DNA from 2 places in the Fictibacillus sp. NRS-1165 genome. Region 2 is predicted to be linked to the other one. Evidence: a T-box and tRNA genes for the amino acid it is inferred to sense, from the RefSeq annotation. Region 2 holds a T-box; the other holds one or more tRNA genes.
The links. A T-box is a leader RNA that pairs with one kind of tRNA and senses whether it is charged. The one in region 2 lies ahead of alaS (alanine--tRNA ligase), so its partner is inferred to be a tRNA-Ala.
Positions count from the first base shown of each region.

Region 1: it has a tRNA-Ala gene. The T-box ahead of alaS (alanine--tRNA ligase) is inferred to sense a tRNA for this amino acid. The anticodon was not compared.

Region 1 covers NZ_JBDPNU010000030.1:23,148-31,081, forward strand. The annotation lists gene ABHN01_RS14970 (exo-beta-N-acetylmuramidase NamZ family protein) at 1-213, opposite strand, end outside; gene ABHN01_RS14975 (glycoside hydrolase family 3 protein) at 227-2,314, opposite strand; gene ABHN01_RS14980 (spore coat protein) at 2,531-2,869, opposite strand; gene ABHN01_RS14985 (hypothetical protein) at 2,882-3,160, opposite strand; tRNA gene ABHN01_RS14990 (tRNA-Ala) at 3,349-3,424, shown strand; partial or broken gene ABHN01_RS14995 (Lrp/AsnC family transcriptional regulator) at 3,663-3,975, opposite strand; gene ABHN01_RS15000 (glycosyltransferase family 2 protein) at 4,130-5,488, opposite strand; gene ABHN01_RS15005 (YeeE/YedE family protein) at 5,811-7,067, opposite strand; gene ABHN01_RS15010 (hypothetical protein) at 7,297-7,596, shown strand; gene ABHN01_RS15015 (DUF421 domain-containing protein) at 7,642-7,934, opposite strand, start outside.
Region 2 covers NZ_JBDPNU010000082.1:30,616-38,549, forward strand. The annotation lists gene ABHN01_RS23815 (hypothetical protein) at 1-40, shown strand, start outside; gene ABHN01_RS23820 (AI-2E family transporter) at 97-1,209, shown strand; T-box leader at 1,236-1,453, shown strand; gene alaS (alanine--tRNA ligase) at 1,553-4,189, shown strand; gene ABHN01_RS23830 (IreB family regulatory phosphoprotein) at 4,274-4,546, shown strand; gene ruvX (Holliday junction resolvase RuvX) at 4,546-4,974, shown strand; gene ABHN01_RS23840 (DUF1292 domain-containing protein) at 4,985-5,278, shown strand; gene mltG (endolytic transglycosylase MltG) at 5,446-6,573, shown strand; gene ABHN01_RS23850 (O-methyltransferase) at 6,636-7,292, shown strand; gene udk (uridine kinase) at 7,316-7,934, shown strand, end outside.

The DNA of each region.
Region 1 (7,934 bases), on a different contig from region 2:
ACTGTTGAGCTTCCCATCGACACCTGTCGGATTCGTGATGAGTCCGACACGCTTTCCTTTTAAAAGGTCCTGTTGGTCTTGAAGCAGCACTTCTACACCGGTTTTAAAATTCCGCGGTGAATTTTTATGATGATTATCATCCTTTGCCAACGCCGAGGACAGCAAAGAGATCATCAAAACAAATAACATCCCTGCACTCAACCATTTTTTCATCTCATTTCACCCCTTAATAAGATAGTCCGTGCCCATATGGATACAGTGCTTCCTTGTTGCTGTTATAGATCGTTACTGGCAGTTTTCCTGTCGGGTTGTTTAGGCCAAAAATGGTATCTGCACTTGCGGCAAAGCTCGCCGTTTTGAAATTGTACTGTGCAATGTAGGCATCGGCGTTTGGATAGGCGATAATGTCATACGGATTGCGGGTGCCAATGCCGATGACAGGCGAGCTGCTTTCATTGATCACTTGGTTAACAAGCTTCATTTGTGCACTGTCAGGAGCGCGTCCGGCTACGGTCGATGTGTAGGTACCAACGATTACAGCTTTCGCCGATTTTACTGTTTGAAGCTGATCAGCAGTTAAGGATGGTCCTGCCGATTTAATCATGACACTGTTCGGATAAACTCGTTTCACCTGTGAAGCCAGGTCTTCCACATAGGAGTTGCCAATGACAACGACTTGCCCATTCCCCTCTTTACTTAACGGAAGAGCTTTATCATTTTTAAGTAGAGTAATGGATTTATTGGCTGCTTCCTTTTCCAGCTGCTTATGTTCTGGTGAACCAACTACCTTCTGGGCGTTTTCGATGAGTTTATTGACGTCTTTCGGCTGCTCTTGTTTGAAGATGGATCGTTTTACTTTAAGAGTTAGTAGGCGTTCAACCGATTCATTCAATCGCTGCTCTCTGATTTCACCTTTTTTCACGGCGTCATACAATCCATTGGCCACTGCTTCCAGGCCTACAGGCATGAGCACAATATCCGATCCCGCCTTCACCGCGCGTATGGCAGAGTCGACAGGCCCAAAGTGGTCAGAAATCGCCTGCATATTCAGCGCATCTGTTGTAATGACGCCTTTAAAGCCCATATCGTCTCTCATCAGCTCCGTCAGTACCTTATGAGAAAGTGTGGCTGGGATCGCAATGGTGCTCCCGTCTTTTTTGGAAATAGCCGTGGAAGGGTCAACCTTTGGAAAGGTGACATGCGCAGTCATGATTGCGTCCACTCCAGCATCCATCGCTTTTTGGAACGGATACAGCTCCACTTTTTTCAAGCGTTCAAGGTCATAGGGCACTTCTGGAAGTCCAATATGGGAGTCAACCGCTGTATCGCCATGCCCCGGGAAATGTTTCGCTGCGCCTGCGGTGTTTGTCGACTGCAAGCCTTTGATGTATGCCGTCCCCATATCTGACACAAGCTGAGGATCTTCTCCAAAGGAACGAGTGCCAATAACCGGATTGTCCTGATTGTTATTCACATCAAGCGAAGGTGCCAGGTTAAAATTAATCCCAAGCGCGTTCAGCTCTTCACCAATCGCTTTCCCTACCTTTTCAGCTAACTCAGGTGAGCGTGCTGCACCTAAAGCCATGTTGCCTGGAAAATCAGTTCCGCTTTGCAAGCGGGTCACGATACCGCCTTCCTGGTCAATGGAGATAAGCAGACCGTTCTTTTCTGCAGCTTCCTGATAGTCAGCGACCAGCTTTGCCGTCTGGTCCGTCGTTACAACATTTTCTCTGAAGAGGATCACTCCGCCCAAATGATATTTTTTAACTAGAGCTTTTATTTCCGGTGTTACTTCCGTTACGTTCTTACCATTAAATGTACGAAAGTCCGGCATGAGTATCTGGCCGACTTTTTCTTCCACCGTCATGTGTTTGACAGCGGTTGGGATCACGTTATTCCTTTTTCCATTTTGCTTATGGATTACCGCAGTTTTGTTGCCTTTACGTTTTTTTACGGAGATATGTGTATGATCGATCCTTCGTCCGTCTGTTACAAATATATGGGTGTTGCCGCTATGACCCTTTAGTGTTACAAGTCCATTGCGGTCTACTTTGGCAACCAGCGGATTCGTTGACCACCATCTCATGGCTTCAGTTTCCGTAAAATGGCCGTCTTTTTTATTTACATGCAAAGCATGAAGCTGGATTTGACCACCGTTAAACTCCTTAATAGCCTGCGGTATGTTGCTGGAGATGATCAAGTCACTTTGATCGGGCCGGCTTGCAGCAACTGCTTGTTTTGGAACTGCTCCAAGAAACGAAGACACGACGAGCATACAGGCCATCGCACAAAAAAATACTAGTCTTTTCTTCATAGCATTTTATCCTCCTTTAGTTTTATGAACGATACATCTTTCTGGAGGAATTTGTCGTTTCCTTTGGACTTCTAGTAAAACAAAGCAATAGGCCCAGAAGGTTTTTAAGATTATGGGACTAGTTGTCTATACCAGTTTATTTTACCCGCAAAGCGAATGGTAAAAAATCCTTATAAAGGAAAAAGCTGAGGAAAAAGTTCCACAGCTTTTAAGGCATTATTGCATGGGCGGATTATGAGGAAACTGGGACATGTATCCCGCATACTGCTGGGCCGCCTGCTGCAGCTTCTGCGGCTGTTCTAGTGTTAGCGAGTACCATCCTTTTTGGAACATGAGCGAATACAGTTCACGCTGCATGTTCTTTGTCTCATCGAAAATCGAATGAATCTCCTGGTATAACGCATCATGGCTCGCTTCATTCATCGCTGTTGAATAAGAAGTGGTCATATACTTTTCATACGATAGAATATCATTCAGGAAATCCCGGTCATTCATCTGAGGTGTCTTCGGAACCGGAGACTCCGGGTTTTGAATTTTGTTCTGGTTGTTATTCATCTTCGTTCCCCCTTATTGGTTCATATTTGTATTTTGGCTTCCGCCGGACTGGAGCTTCTGCAAAATCTGCTGATAATGCTTTTCGTGCATGTGGCACGCCCTCTCAAGCGCCGCACTGACCTGCTGATCCTGGCACTGGCCCGCCGCGAAATGCGCCTTCTTAAACCCAAGCAAATTCCATGAAAGCATGTCCGTTAAATAGTTAAAGTCTTTCCCGGTGATCACATTCGGCGGCTGCTGATATACTGGCTGCTGTTGATTTTGTCCCTGATTCGGTTGCTGCTGTTGCATACATGTGTCCTCCTTTATTCCTTGATTTTACCATGTTAGTTTTCCAACTTGATGAGAAATTATGCCAATAAAATAAGCCTTATTAAGGCCCATCTCGTTTCGAAAATCTCATTGAAAGAATTGTTAAAATAAAGCTTGCTTTTCGTTCCGCTTCTGTTATATAATTTTTCTTGTCAGCAACACATCGTGGGGGCTTAGCTCAGCTGGGAGAGCGTTTGGCTGGCAGCCAAAAGGTCAGCGGTTCGATCCCGCTAGTCTCCACCATACATATGTCTTCAAACCCCTTGGTATACAAGGGGTTTTTATTTTTGTTTTAGAATGAAGTTTGGAGCAAGCTTCCTAGTTGTCGCCGAATGGTCGCCGAAATCAATTTTTCTTGTATCATAAATCCCTTCCTATTTGTCCCCCGCTTCTCAGTGGTCATTGTATTAACCCTGAAAATGACTATTCTTCAACTATTGCATCGGTTAGTTGAAGTGTATTTATTCACAATTATCCATTTCTAGGATGCACTATTTATTTTTATAGCCACATAATTGCTCAAGCTTGTCAAAAATTCATCTAATATTTCATGGGATAGAAATTTGCATTCGAGAAGGTAACACTTTCTCCACTGATTTTGTAGTTGTTTATGACGTATTGTTCTTGTTTTTTATGGACGACAAATAAGGTTGATGATTCGTGCTTTTCGTATAAATATGTATAATTTCGTGAACAGAATACCCCATTTTTGCTTGATTGACTTTAATGCTATACCCCTCAATAATCCCATTATCCTCTAACTTCGCAACCCTGGATGAAGCAGCCTGTCCAGTCCAACTAAGCTGCCTGAGATGGCAGCTAACTCTTGTCTTTCAAAAAGGGAAGTTTCTTCCTGTGTCAGAATAAGAAAAAACCCTCCAAAAAGGAGGGAAATCATTGTCCAAGGTTAGTTTTTCATTGAATAACCACTTTCACAAGATAACTTTTCTATGCTGCCGTTTTACTATCCACTTCATACCGACGTCCTGTTCGGGCTACTTTATTCCAACTTTTTTTATTGAAGAAGTAATCGATCGTTCCAAAGATTACAGCAAACATCGTGATGAATCGATACACAAAAATATCAAAGAGAATAACCAAAAGCATTGGATACGTATCTTCCTCTTGGAAGGCATATCCATATCGCTCACTCATTCCAAGAGCTACCATGTCATACACCAAACCGATTACGAGGATATAGAGCAGGTAAATCATTAGAAAAGATAATGAAAATAACTCTCCGGAAATGCTATCAGCAATTAATACTCCTGTCATGATATAAACGGCAAGAGTTCCTGCAAAGAAACCCTCAAATAAATAAAAGAAGGAAACAGGCTTGGTAAACAGGGTTTTTAACAAAAATGGACCGAAGTAAAACAAGCAGTCAACAAATGCCTTTTGCCAACGCACCCGCTGTTTGAAAAGATCTCTCCAGTTCTCAGGCAGTTCCGTATAACAAACTGCGTCAGGTATGAGAAGAACCTTCCTTTTTTTCTTTTTGGATATATACTTATGCATTTTTAATGTAATATCAATATCTTCGCCTACCGTTGATCGATATCCGCCTACATCCAAAAGGGCCTTTTTTGTAAAAATACCAAACGCACCTGAGATGACTGCTAAAGCACGGAAACGGGCCAGTGAAACTTTATTTACGTAAAATGCTTTTAAGAAATCCATCGCTTGTGCACGTACCAACATATTGGCACCGCGCAAGGATAGACCATCCATCGGTTTCTCAACTTTTGTTTGCAGGACATGTACCATGCCTCCAGCAGCCACAACACTATCGTCTGCAAATGCCTGATTCACAGCGGGCAATGCTCCGTCCGTCAAGATTGTATCTGCATCGAGGGTCACAACTAAAGGCTGACTAGCATAATCTATTCCTGCATTGAGTGCGTCCGCTTTCCCTCCGTTCAATTTGTCCAAGACGAAAATATTCGGAAAGAGCTCAGACTGGTAACAGATTTTTACTTCCTTGTGAGTCAGCTTATTCGTATGAGCTTTTAGACAAGGAGTCAGTTTTAATAAGGAATGCAGCAAAGACATCGTTTTGTCTGTCGATCCATCATTAATATAGATAATTTCAGCCTTGGAATACGATAATGTTTTCATACTGCTGACTGAAGTTTCAATGATTCCTTCTTCATTATAGCAAGGTATTAAAACACTTACTCCCTTTTGCTCCTCGATCATCTGTTTCGATTCGGAATTTCGTTTTTTAAATAAAGGTAAACAATGAATAGAATGAATAAAAGGAAACGCAATCGATATAAAGATAAAAAAGAACCAAATAAAATCCAAAAAAAACCCACCTACCCAACATATTTTAACAATATAATATAATTGGTATGTGAAAATACTTTTAAGAGGGTATGTAGTATTTATTAATTCAAAGAAAGCGCACACATTTTCAAATTCTAAAAGAAATTTCAAACAATGCTGTGTGTCGCACGTAACGTGCTACGTTTGGCATGTAAATGGGGAAAAGCCGCATGTAAGCTGTAAAAAGTGGACGGTAATCGACACAAAGTGGACGGTAAATTCAAAAAACCCCCATGACATTCGAATAGAACGATAAACTCAAAAAAAAACGAAGCCACTAACTTGCGGCTTCGTTTTCTTATTAAGAACAGAATTTATCGGTGGATTTTGGGACGGACAATCCGAATAACGGACGGATATACAAAGCGAAAAAGGTTCCAAGCATCGCCATAATCGCCCAAACATAGCCATGCAGGCTAAAGGAAGCAATACCACTAAAATATGCGCCAATATTACATCCAAAAGCAAGGCGTGCTCCATACCCCATGAGCATTCCGCCGATGATCGCCGCGGCTGCTGTACGAAGGGGCACTTTCTTTAGAAGGAATACCCCTCCAAGTGTAGAGGCAGCCAGTGCGCCCACAATAAGGCCAAAGTCCATCACACTTGTTCCATCCATAAAAACAGATTGATGGAGAGGTACCGCTTTTTCACCTGCCCAGTAACCCCACTGGGTCACGTCCACTCCCATTGACTGGGCAGCCTTCGATCCCCAAAGGGCAAAAGCGGAAGTAATCCCCCACGGACTTCCCTTAACAACCAAAGTTGCGGCATTAAGCACGGCCAAGAAGACAGCTGCCGTTAAAATTGGCCATGAACCGCGGACGACACGCGCCCAGCCCTTTGCACCTGGAATCGGAGCCATTTTTGGAGGACGGCGTTTCTTTTCCACTTTAAATGTAATCCAGGTGATGCCCCCTAGAATCATCATTTGGATCAACCAGCCTCCAAACCAGCCAAGGCCTGTGCTTGTCGCCAAGGAAAAAGGCTTAAATGCAGGGAGATTCATCCAAAAATCGAAGTGCCAAGCTCCAAAAACAGAGCCGACAATAAACGCGATTAAGGTGAGAAACATTCCAGAACGGCCGCCGCCTACAGCATACAATGTGCCAGATGCACAACCGTTTCCGAGCTGCATTCCGATTCCGAAAATAAAAGCCCCCACAATGAGACTTACTCCGACCGGTGAAACGTTTCCTACCGGACTTCCGCCGAATAAAGTAACGTTAGCCGCAAATATCATTGCAAACAACGTACTGGCTACTGCCAGCATCAGCATATGCGCACGAATGGCTTCACCGTTCCCAACTGCCATAAACCGTCTAAATGCAGATGTAAAACCAAACCTTGCGTGAAAGAGTGTAAATCCAAGCAGAAGGCCGAGCCACAAGAGCATTCCTTGCTTTAAACCTCCAGCCTGAATGCTTGCATAGCTCAATACAACCGTTAACAAGCCTGCAAAAACCACCCAGTAAGTCTGAACCGAACCGATGCTTTTCCCTGCACCAGCCCGCTTTCTTTCTTCATTTTTTGATGTATTAGAAGAAGCGAACTCCATCAAATCACCCCTTAATCCAATAAAACTAGTCGGAAATATTCTTCCTTTGTATACTACAACATAAATTGGAAAAAGAGAACTGTTTTGCTTGTGTTAATTTTTAGGAATATCAAAAGCCCAGAGCCCCTGTTCTCACAAAAACTTGGCCTCACCATACTATAACCTGAGAGAAGTGTAATCCCTTGTTTCATTTGTATAAAACAACCGCAATGATCGGGGTGCATGTGCTATGAACACAGGAAATGATGACAAATTTACGGAAAACGAAGATCTCAAATTAAAATATGAAGATGTTATTGCTCTTGGGGTTTGGATCTCCTCAGGGGATGAGAAAGTCGTTTCAGCAGTGTGGCTGGAAACGGTCGGCCAGTTTTTGCAAGCGATAGGCGTTACGCAGCAAATTTTAGCAACAAATAAGCAGTCAATCCTGCAAGCTCAGGGAATTGAAATAACAGGGTCTTCAGTTAAATCGTTCGCTCATGCATTGGAAGCAATCGGCGGGATCGAAATACGGAGGAGGAATCTCTAACGGATATTATGGATTTCATTCCGTGATCAAAGAATTTTGGATGTATCACTTATTATATAAAAACACGTTGATTTTTTGAGTATCATCCGTTGTAGCTAAAAGAACATCTTTTACTTCTACACCGTGCAGTGATTTAATCTGTCTTTTGACCCAATCTTCATTTTTCCCCATCTCCTTTAATTGATTAAAATCAACTTTCCCATCTTTAATAAGAGTTTTAGGAAAAGCGAATGGAGTGGTCATGATACTCATATCTTCAGGGGTTGCTGCGTTATATTGCGATTTTAAAAAAAACGATATCGTACCATCTGGTTCCCACAAGGCTAATGCTACTTTTT
Region 2 (7,934 bases):
AAGAAAAATGCGCAAGAGACTGGCAAAAGCCATTTATTAAAGAAATGAAGGTCCATGCTAAAAAAGCATGGACTTTTTTTCATGAAAATAGGGGTTGTGGCAACAATAAAGATGGAGGTGATTACCATACATCGGGAAAATTATATGAAGTGGACCATCCGCCTGTCCTTGCTGGTCCTTTTATTTCTTTGCGGCTGGCTGCTGCTGAAGCTCTCTCCTTTCTGGACGCCGGTGCTTAAAACGTTAAAAGCGGTCTTTATTCCTTTTTTTATTGCGGTGTTCATCACCTATCTGCTTCATCCGCTCGTTGAAAAACTGCATCACTGGGGTATGCCGAGGACGCTTGCGATTCTGCTCATCTATATTCTGTTTTTTGGAGGAATCGGATATGCGGTTTACAAAGGCATTCCATATATGGTGCTTCAAATACGGGAGCTCGTATCCAATATACCCGCCATATCAAAAACGTACCGAAGCTGGCTGCTTGAAGTAGATCATCACACCTCCCGCCTTCCTCGTTCCATCCATCTCCGCATCGAGGATTATATTCAATCCGGCGAACATTACCTGGAGAAGAGTGCAGCCAATGTGATCGCTTCAATAAAGAAAATCGTCGATTATTTCTTTGTGTTGATTATCATTCCGTTTCTTGTCTTTTATTTTCTTAAGGATATTAACAGCATCAAGCAAGTATGCTGGTATATAACGCCAAATAAGTGGAGAAAAGAAGGAATACACTTATTGAAGGATATTGACCGGTCATTGGGCGGGTATATCCGCGGACAGCTTTTTGTCGGCAGTCTGCTTGGGGCAGCCGCTGTGCTGGCTCTGTGGCTGGCAGGGATGCCCTATCCGATTATTTTAGGCATCATCATTGCCATTACAGACGTCATTCCCTATTTTGGACCTATACTCGGGGCGATCCCGGTTGTATTCATTGCTTTTACGATCTCTGTTAAGATGGTACTCATTGTATCGGGAATCATGCTGGTGCTTCAATTTATTGAAGGCAATATTTTAGGTCCCCTCATTGTTGGGAGGAGCCTTCATATCCACCCTGCGTTGATTATACTGGCTCTTCTTGCGGGAGGGGAGATCGGTGGAATTCTTGGTTTGATTCTCGCTGTTCCTGTGTTCTCAATACTTAAAGTCATATTGGTTCATATCCGCGACCACAGACTTACGGCAAAGATTGACAAAATGCCCTAGAAGGATTTATACTTACTGCAAGATATAGCAAAGCGATGATGGAGATAAGTACGTTCCAGCTCTTTTATAGAGAGGAGACCCCTGGCTGAAAGGTTTCTAAAGGTAGAGGAACGGAAAGCTACTCCCGAGTGCAGTTAATGCCTGCCGGTTAAACCCCGTTACGGTTTACATAAGGTGATGATTTCCCATGAAGTGAGATCATAACCAGGGTGGTACCGCGTGAATAACAACTCTCGTCCCTGATGCGAATCAGGAACGGGAGTTTTTTTGTTTTAAACGCGCGAAATATTTAGCTGCAGTGCAAATCGCTTACGCTTTTTAATGAAGAAAGGAGCTCGGAAAGATGAAAACACTAACATCTGCTCAAGTAAGACAAATGTTTCTTGATTTTTTCCAGGAGAAGGGCCATAGTGTGGAGCCGAGTGCGTCACTCGTCCCTCACGAAGATCCGTCTTTACTTTGGATTAACAGTGGAGTGGCAACTCTGAAAAAATACTTTGACGGAAGGGTCATTCCTGAGAATCCGAGAATCGTAAATGCGCAAAAATCAATCCGAACCAATGATATTGAGAATGTAGGAGTCACAGCAAGGCACCACACGTTTTTTGAGATGCTTGGGAACTTCTCCATTGGTGACTATTTTAAGGAAGAGGCCATCCTATGGGCCTGGGAGTTTCTAACAGATCCTAAATGGATTGGCTTTGATCCTGAATTGCTTTCTGTAACCATTCATCCGGAAGATGATGAAGCCTTTGAAATCTGGAATAAAACGGTAGGAGTTCCTGCAGAACGAATCATTCGTCTTGAAGGGAACTTCTGGGATATCGGCGAAGGGCCAAGCGGACCGAATACCGAGATCTTCTATGACCGCGGAGAGAAATACGGGAATGACCCTAAAGATCCGGAACTATACCCGGGTGGAGAAAATGACAGGTATCTGGAGGTTTGGAACCTTGTTTTCTCCGAGTTTAACCATAACCCGGATGGTACCTATACTCCGCTTCCGAAAAAGAATATTGATACTGGAATGGGTCTAGAGAGGATGGTTTCTGTCATCCAGGATGTTCCGACCAACTACGATACAGACCTATTCATTCCTGTCATCCAGCTGACTGAAAAGCTTTCAGGCAGCAAGTATGGAGAAAGCAAGGAAACGGATACAGCGTTTAAAGTCATTGCTGACCATATCCGTACCGTTGCATTCGCTGTCTCAGACAACGCACTGCCTTCCAATGAAGGCCGGGGCTACATTCTTCGCCGTCTGATTAGAAGAGCGATCCGATTTGCTAAACAGATCGGTTTAGATCGTCCGTTCATGTTTGAACTCGTTCCGACTGTTGCAGATATCATGATTGATTTTTACCCTGACGTGAAGGAGAAAGTTCCTTTTATTCAGCGTGTGATCAAGAATGAAGAGGAACGTTTCCATGAAACGATTAATGAAGGGTTGGCCATTCTCGAAGAAGTCATCCAAAAAGAAAAGGCATCCGGCAGCAGTATGATTGCAGGGAAAGATGCGTTTAAACTGTATGATACATTCGGATTTCCTTTCGAACTAACAGAAGAGTATGCTGCTGAACACAACATGGAAGTGGACCTTGCCGGTTTTGAAAAAGAAATGGAAGCTCAGCGTGAACGTGCACGATCTGCGCGCCAGGATGTGGATTCCATGCAAGTACAGGGCGGCGTCCTTAGCGACATTAAAACAAACAGTGAATTTATCGGCTATGAAGAAGAAAGAAGCACATCAAAAGTGCTGGAAACTCTTCAAAACGGTGAGCGTGTCGACCTCCTCAGCGAAGGAGAAGAAGGCCAGGTCATCCTGGACATCACTCCATTCTACGCTGAAAGCGGGGGCCAGGTTGCCGATCAGGGAACCATGATCGCAGAAGGCGCAGAGCTGCAGGTGAAGGATGTACAAAAGGCGCCAAACGGCCAGAACCTTCATACTGTAACGGTGTTAAAAGGAACCCTGCGCAAGGGAATTGAGGTCGTTGCTCAGGTTGATGCTGAAAAACGTGCGGCAATCGTAAAAAATCATACGGCGACACACCTACTGCATCAGGCATTGAAGGATGTACTGGGAACTCATGTTAATCAGGCGGGTTCACTAGTTGCCCCGGGAAGGCTCAGATTCGACTTTTCTCACTTCGGCAGTATATCTGCTGAAGAATTGGAGCGCATTGAAGACATCGTTAATCAGAAGATATGGAAGACGATCACTGTTTACAAGATGTTGAAACCGATCGACGAAGCCAAAGCGATGGGGGCAATGGCTCTGTTCGGTGAGAAGTATGGGAAGGTGGTACGTGTGGTAAAGATCGGGGATTACAGCCTCGAGCTTTGCGGAGGATGCCATGTCAATAATACATCTGAAATCGGATTGTTCAAGATTCTTTCTGAAACAGGAATAGGAGCAGGAACAAGAAGGATTGAAGCAGTTACCGGACAAGAAGCCTACCAGGCAATGAAAGAGCAGGTTCAGATTCTAAGAAATGCTGCTGCTGTGCTGAAAACGAATACGAAAGAAGTACCGCATCGGGTTGAAGCACTGCAAAGCCAAGTTCGTGATCTTCAGCATGAAAAAGAATCCCTCTCCGCCAAATTAGGCAACTTAGAAGCAGGAAGCCTGATCAACGAAAAAGTAGAAGTAAATGGCGTTTCCCTTATCGTTAAAAAAGTGAATGCCACAGATATGAATGGATTACGATCCATTGTGGACGATTTAAAAAATAAACTTTCAAGTGGAATTGTAGTACTTGGAGCAGTAAATAATGATAAAGTAAACATTGTAGCCGGTGTAACGAAAGATTTGATCCCAAAAGGGTACCATGCCGGCAATCTTGTAAAGGAAGTCGCTACACGCTGCGGCGGAGGCGGCGGGGGCCGTCCTGACATGGCCCAGGCCGGAGGAAAAGATCCTGAGAAATTGGAATCTGCATTAGAATCGGTGATTGAAGCAGTGAAATCTGTTTGCTAATCACTGCATTAAGGGTACAATGACTGTATAAAGGGAAAAATACAGTCAGTCCAAAGGGAGAAGTTAGAGAAAGAGGTGTTGGCCGTGAGTTCTATGGATAAAACTATGAAGTTCAATTTTCATGACGATTCAATGGATCCGAATGTACAAAAAGTGCTTTTCTCCGTTTATGAAGCACTGCAGGAAAAAGGCTATAACCCGATCAATCAAATTGTCGGGTATCTGTTATCAGGAGACCCAGCCTATATTCCGCGCCATAAGGATGCCAGAACGATGATTCGTAAAATTGAACGAGATGAACTTATTGAAGAACTGGTTAAATCCTATCTTGATACAAAGGAAAAGGATTCTCTCTAATGACCAGAATTCTTGGACTTGATGTCGGTTCCCACACGGTTGGAGTGGCCGTCAGCGATGCCATGGGCTGGACGGCTCAAGGGATTGAAACGGTCAGGAGAAAACCGCATCAGCCCGACGAAGTCTTTGAACGTATTGGCGAGTGGGTCAAACAGTACGAAGTTGAAGAAATTGTAGTCGGTTTACCGAAAAACATGAACGGAACCATTGGTCCGAGCGGTGAAGCATGCCAAGAATTTGCCAGGGAGGCAGAAAAGCGGTATGAACTCCCCGTCGTTTTATGGGACGAGCGGTTAACGACTATGGCTGCTGAAAAAATGCTGATATCAGCAGACATCAGCCGAAAGAAGAGGAAGAAAGTGATTGACAAGATGGCAGCGGTTTTGATTCTGCAAGGTTACTTAGACAGCCGCCAATCAAAAAATTGAGGTGATTCAAATGGCAAACGAAGAAAAAGAACACATTATCATTCCAGGAGAAGACGGAGAAGAAAACCTGTTTGAAGTACTAATGACGATTGACGGAAGCACTACTCCAACCGGCCATTCCTACATTTTGCTCGTTCCTGCTGGAGACGACCAGGATGATGAAAGCGACGAGCAGGAAGTTTTCCCGTTCCGTTTTGTGGACAAGGGTGATGGAGAAGATGATATCGAGCTTTTCCCGCTGGAAACTGACGAAGAATGGCAAATGATCGAAGAAACTCTTAACGCATTTCAAGACGAAGAATAGAAATAAAGCGCTTAGCAGCTAAAGTTATACTTTAGCTGCTTTTTTTTTGTGCTTTAGAACATACTAAAGTCTTAATGGGAATTTGAAACCAATTTTCTTAATTATGGAAGCTAGACATGATTTTTACTTATCAGTATAATTAAGCAGATGAAAGGAGAGAAACAAAAGTGTTAATACTGAACACGGTTTCCGGAGACCCGCTTGATTCCGGCCGGAAGAATAAGAAGAAAAAAACCGCAAGAGTTCTACTGCTGATTTTTGTGCTCATTGCAGCAGGTGCTGTATATGGATATACATACATAAAAGATGCGCTTGGACCCTCAGATCCGAATAACGATAAAAAGATTACAGTCGATATACCGATAGGCTCTTCCGTTTCAACGATAGGAGGGATTCTGGAGAGCAAAGGGCTGATCACGAGCAGCTTGGTCTTCCAGGTGTATGCCAAATATAAAGAATCAGGCAATCTTCAGGCGGGTGTATATGACCTTAAGCCTTCGATGAATGTGGATCAGCTCATTGCTGCCTTAAAGAACGGTAAAGTTTTTCGCCATCCTGAAACATCCTTTACCATTCCTGAAGGATTTATTGTCCCTCAGATTGCCGAAACAGTGGCAAAAAACACGGGCCAAACTAAAGAACAAGTCATGAAGATCATGAATGACAGAGCGTTTGTAAAACAGCTTCAGGCCCAGTTTCCGATCATAGACAACAAGGTTTATGACAAGAAGGTCTATTATCCGCTGGAAGGGTATTTATTTCCTGCAAAATATGAGTTTGATGAGAAACAGCCTGATGTAAAAGCTGTCGTTAAGAAAATGGTAGATAAAACGCAAAGAGTAATGGATACATACCACGCTCAACTGCAAAAAAGCAAGAAGAAACCATATGAAGTGCTGACCCTGGCCTCGATGATCGAAGAGGAAGCTCAACGGCCGGAAGACCGGCCAAAAATTTCGGGTGTCTTTTACAACCGGTTAAAAAAGAAAATGACACTTGATTCTGATCCGACTGTTAAATATGCACGTAAAAACTTTAAAGTACAATTACTTTACAAAGAGTTGAAGTTCGATTCGCCATACAATACGTACAAATACCCCGGGCTCCCCATCGGTCCGGTTGCTTCACCAGGTGAACAGTCCATAAAAGCGGCGTTGAACCCACAGCCATCCGGGTATTATTTTTTCTATGCTCGCCCTAATGGACAAGTGATCTATACTAAAACTTACAAGGAACATACGAAAATCGTTCAAAAATACCGGAATGAATGGCAGGCACACGTAAGGAAAAGCTAAAAAGAAAACACGATATGATGCTTTTATGATATAATATTCCGGTTAAGTTAGGAGGCATCGCCTTGATCACAAAAGTAATCCAGGAATATATAGAAGCATTGATTCCTGATCGAGATCCAAGAATTGTAGAAATAGAAGAGTTTGCAAAAGAGCACGGTGTTCCGATCATGGAACTCGTTGGCATAGAAGCCCTCCTGCAGCAGCTTCGGATCATTCAGCCGCAGAGAATTTTAGAAGTAGGAACAGCCATAGGGTATTCGGCAATTCGTATGGCAGAAGCTGTACCGAATGCGTCGATCGTTACCATTGAGAAAGATACGGAACGATTTGAGCAGGCTGTCGCCAATATAAAGAAATTTGAGCTTTCTGAACGCATTACTGTATTGCTGGGTGACGCCAATGAATTAACAGCAGAAGCGGAAAAGCACGCACCCTACGATGTTGTGTTTATAGATGCAGCAAAAGGACAGTACCAGCGTTTTTTTGAGAATTATGGAAAAATGCTTAAGCCTAAAGGCGTCATGATTTCAGATAACATTCTGTTTAAAGGATACGTCGCCGATGACAGTGGGGTAGGAACGAGGAGGCTTGCATCCCTGATCAGGAAAATTCGATCCTACAATGAATTTCTTATGCACCACGAAGAGTATACTACCGCTATTTTACCTGTTGGAGACGGCATTGCGATCAGCGTGAAAAAGGATAAAGAGCACCGTTAGAGAGATTTGGAAGGAGAAAGAACATGGTACAAAAACCGATTGTCATAGGGGTAGCCGGGGGTTCTGGCTCTGGGAAAACCACAGTAGCCAAAGAAATCTACCGCCAGTTTGCCGATCAGTCGATTCTCATCATAGAACAGGATTCATACTATAGAGACCAATCCGATAAGACGATGGACGAGCGTCTGAAAACGAATTATGATCATCCTCTGGCTTTTGATAATGAATTGCTTATTCATCAAATAAATGAACTTTTGGAATATAAATCCATTGAAAAGCCGGTTTATGACTATACAGCACATACAAGAAGTGATAAAATTATCCCAGTTGAACCGAAAGATGTAATCATTCTTGAAGGTATTTTAATTTTGGAAGATGAGCGTCTTAGGGACCTCATGGATATCAAGCTGTTTGTCGATACGGATGCTGATGTGCGTATTATCCGCCGTATGGTAAGAGATACCCGTGACAGAGGGCGCACGCTTGAATCCGTTATCGATCAGTATACATCGGTAGTCCGTCCGATGCATAACCAGTTTATCGAACCAACAAAACGGTATGCAGATATTATTATCCCGGAAGGCGGACAAAATCGTGTAGCGATCGATTTGATGGTCACCAAAATTCAAACGATCCTTGAAG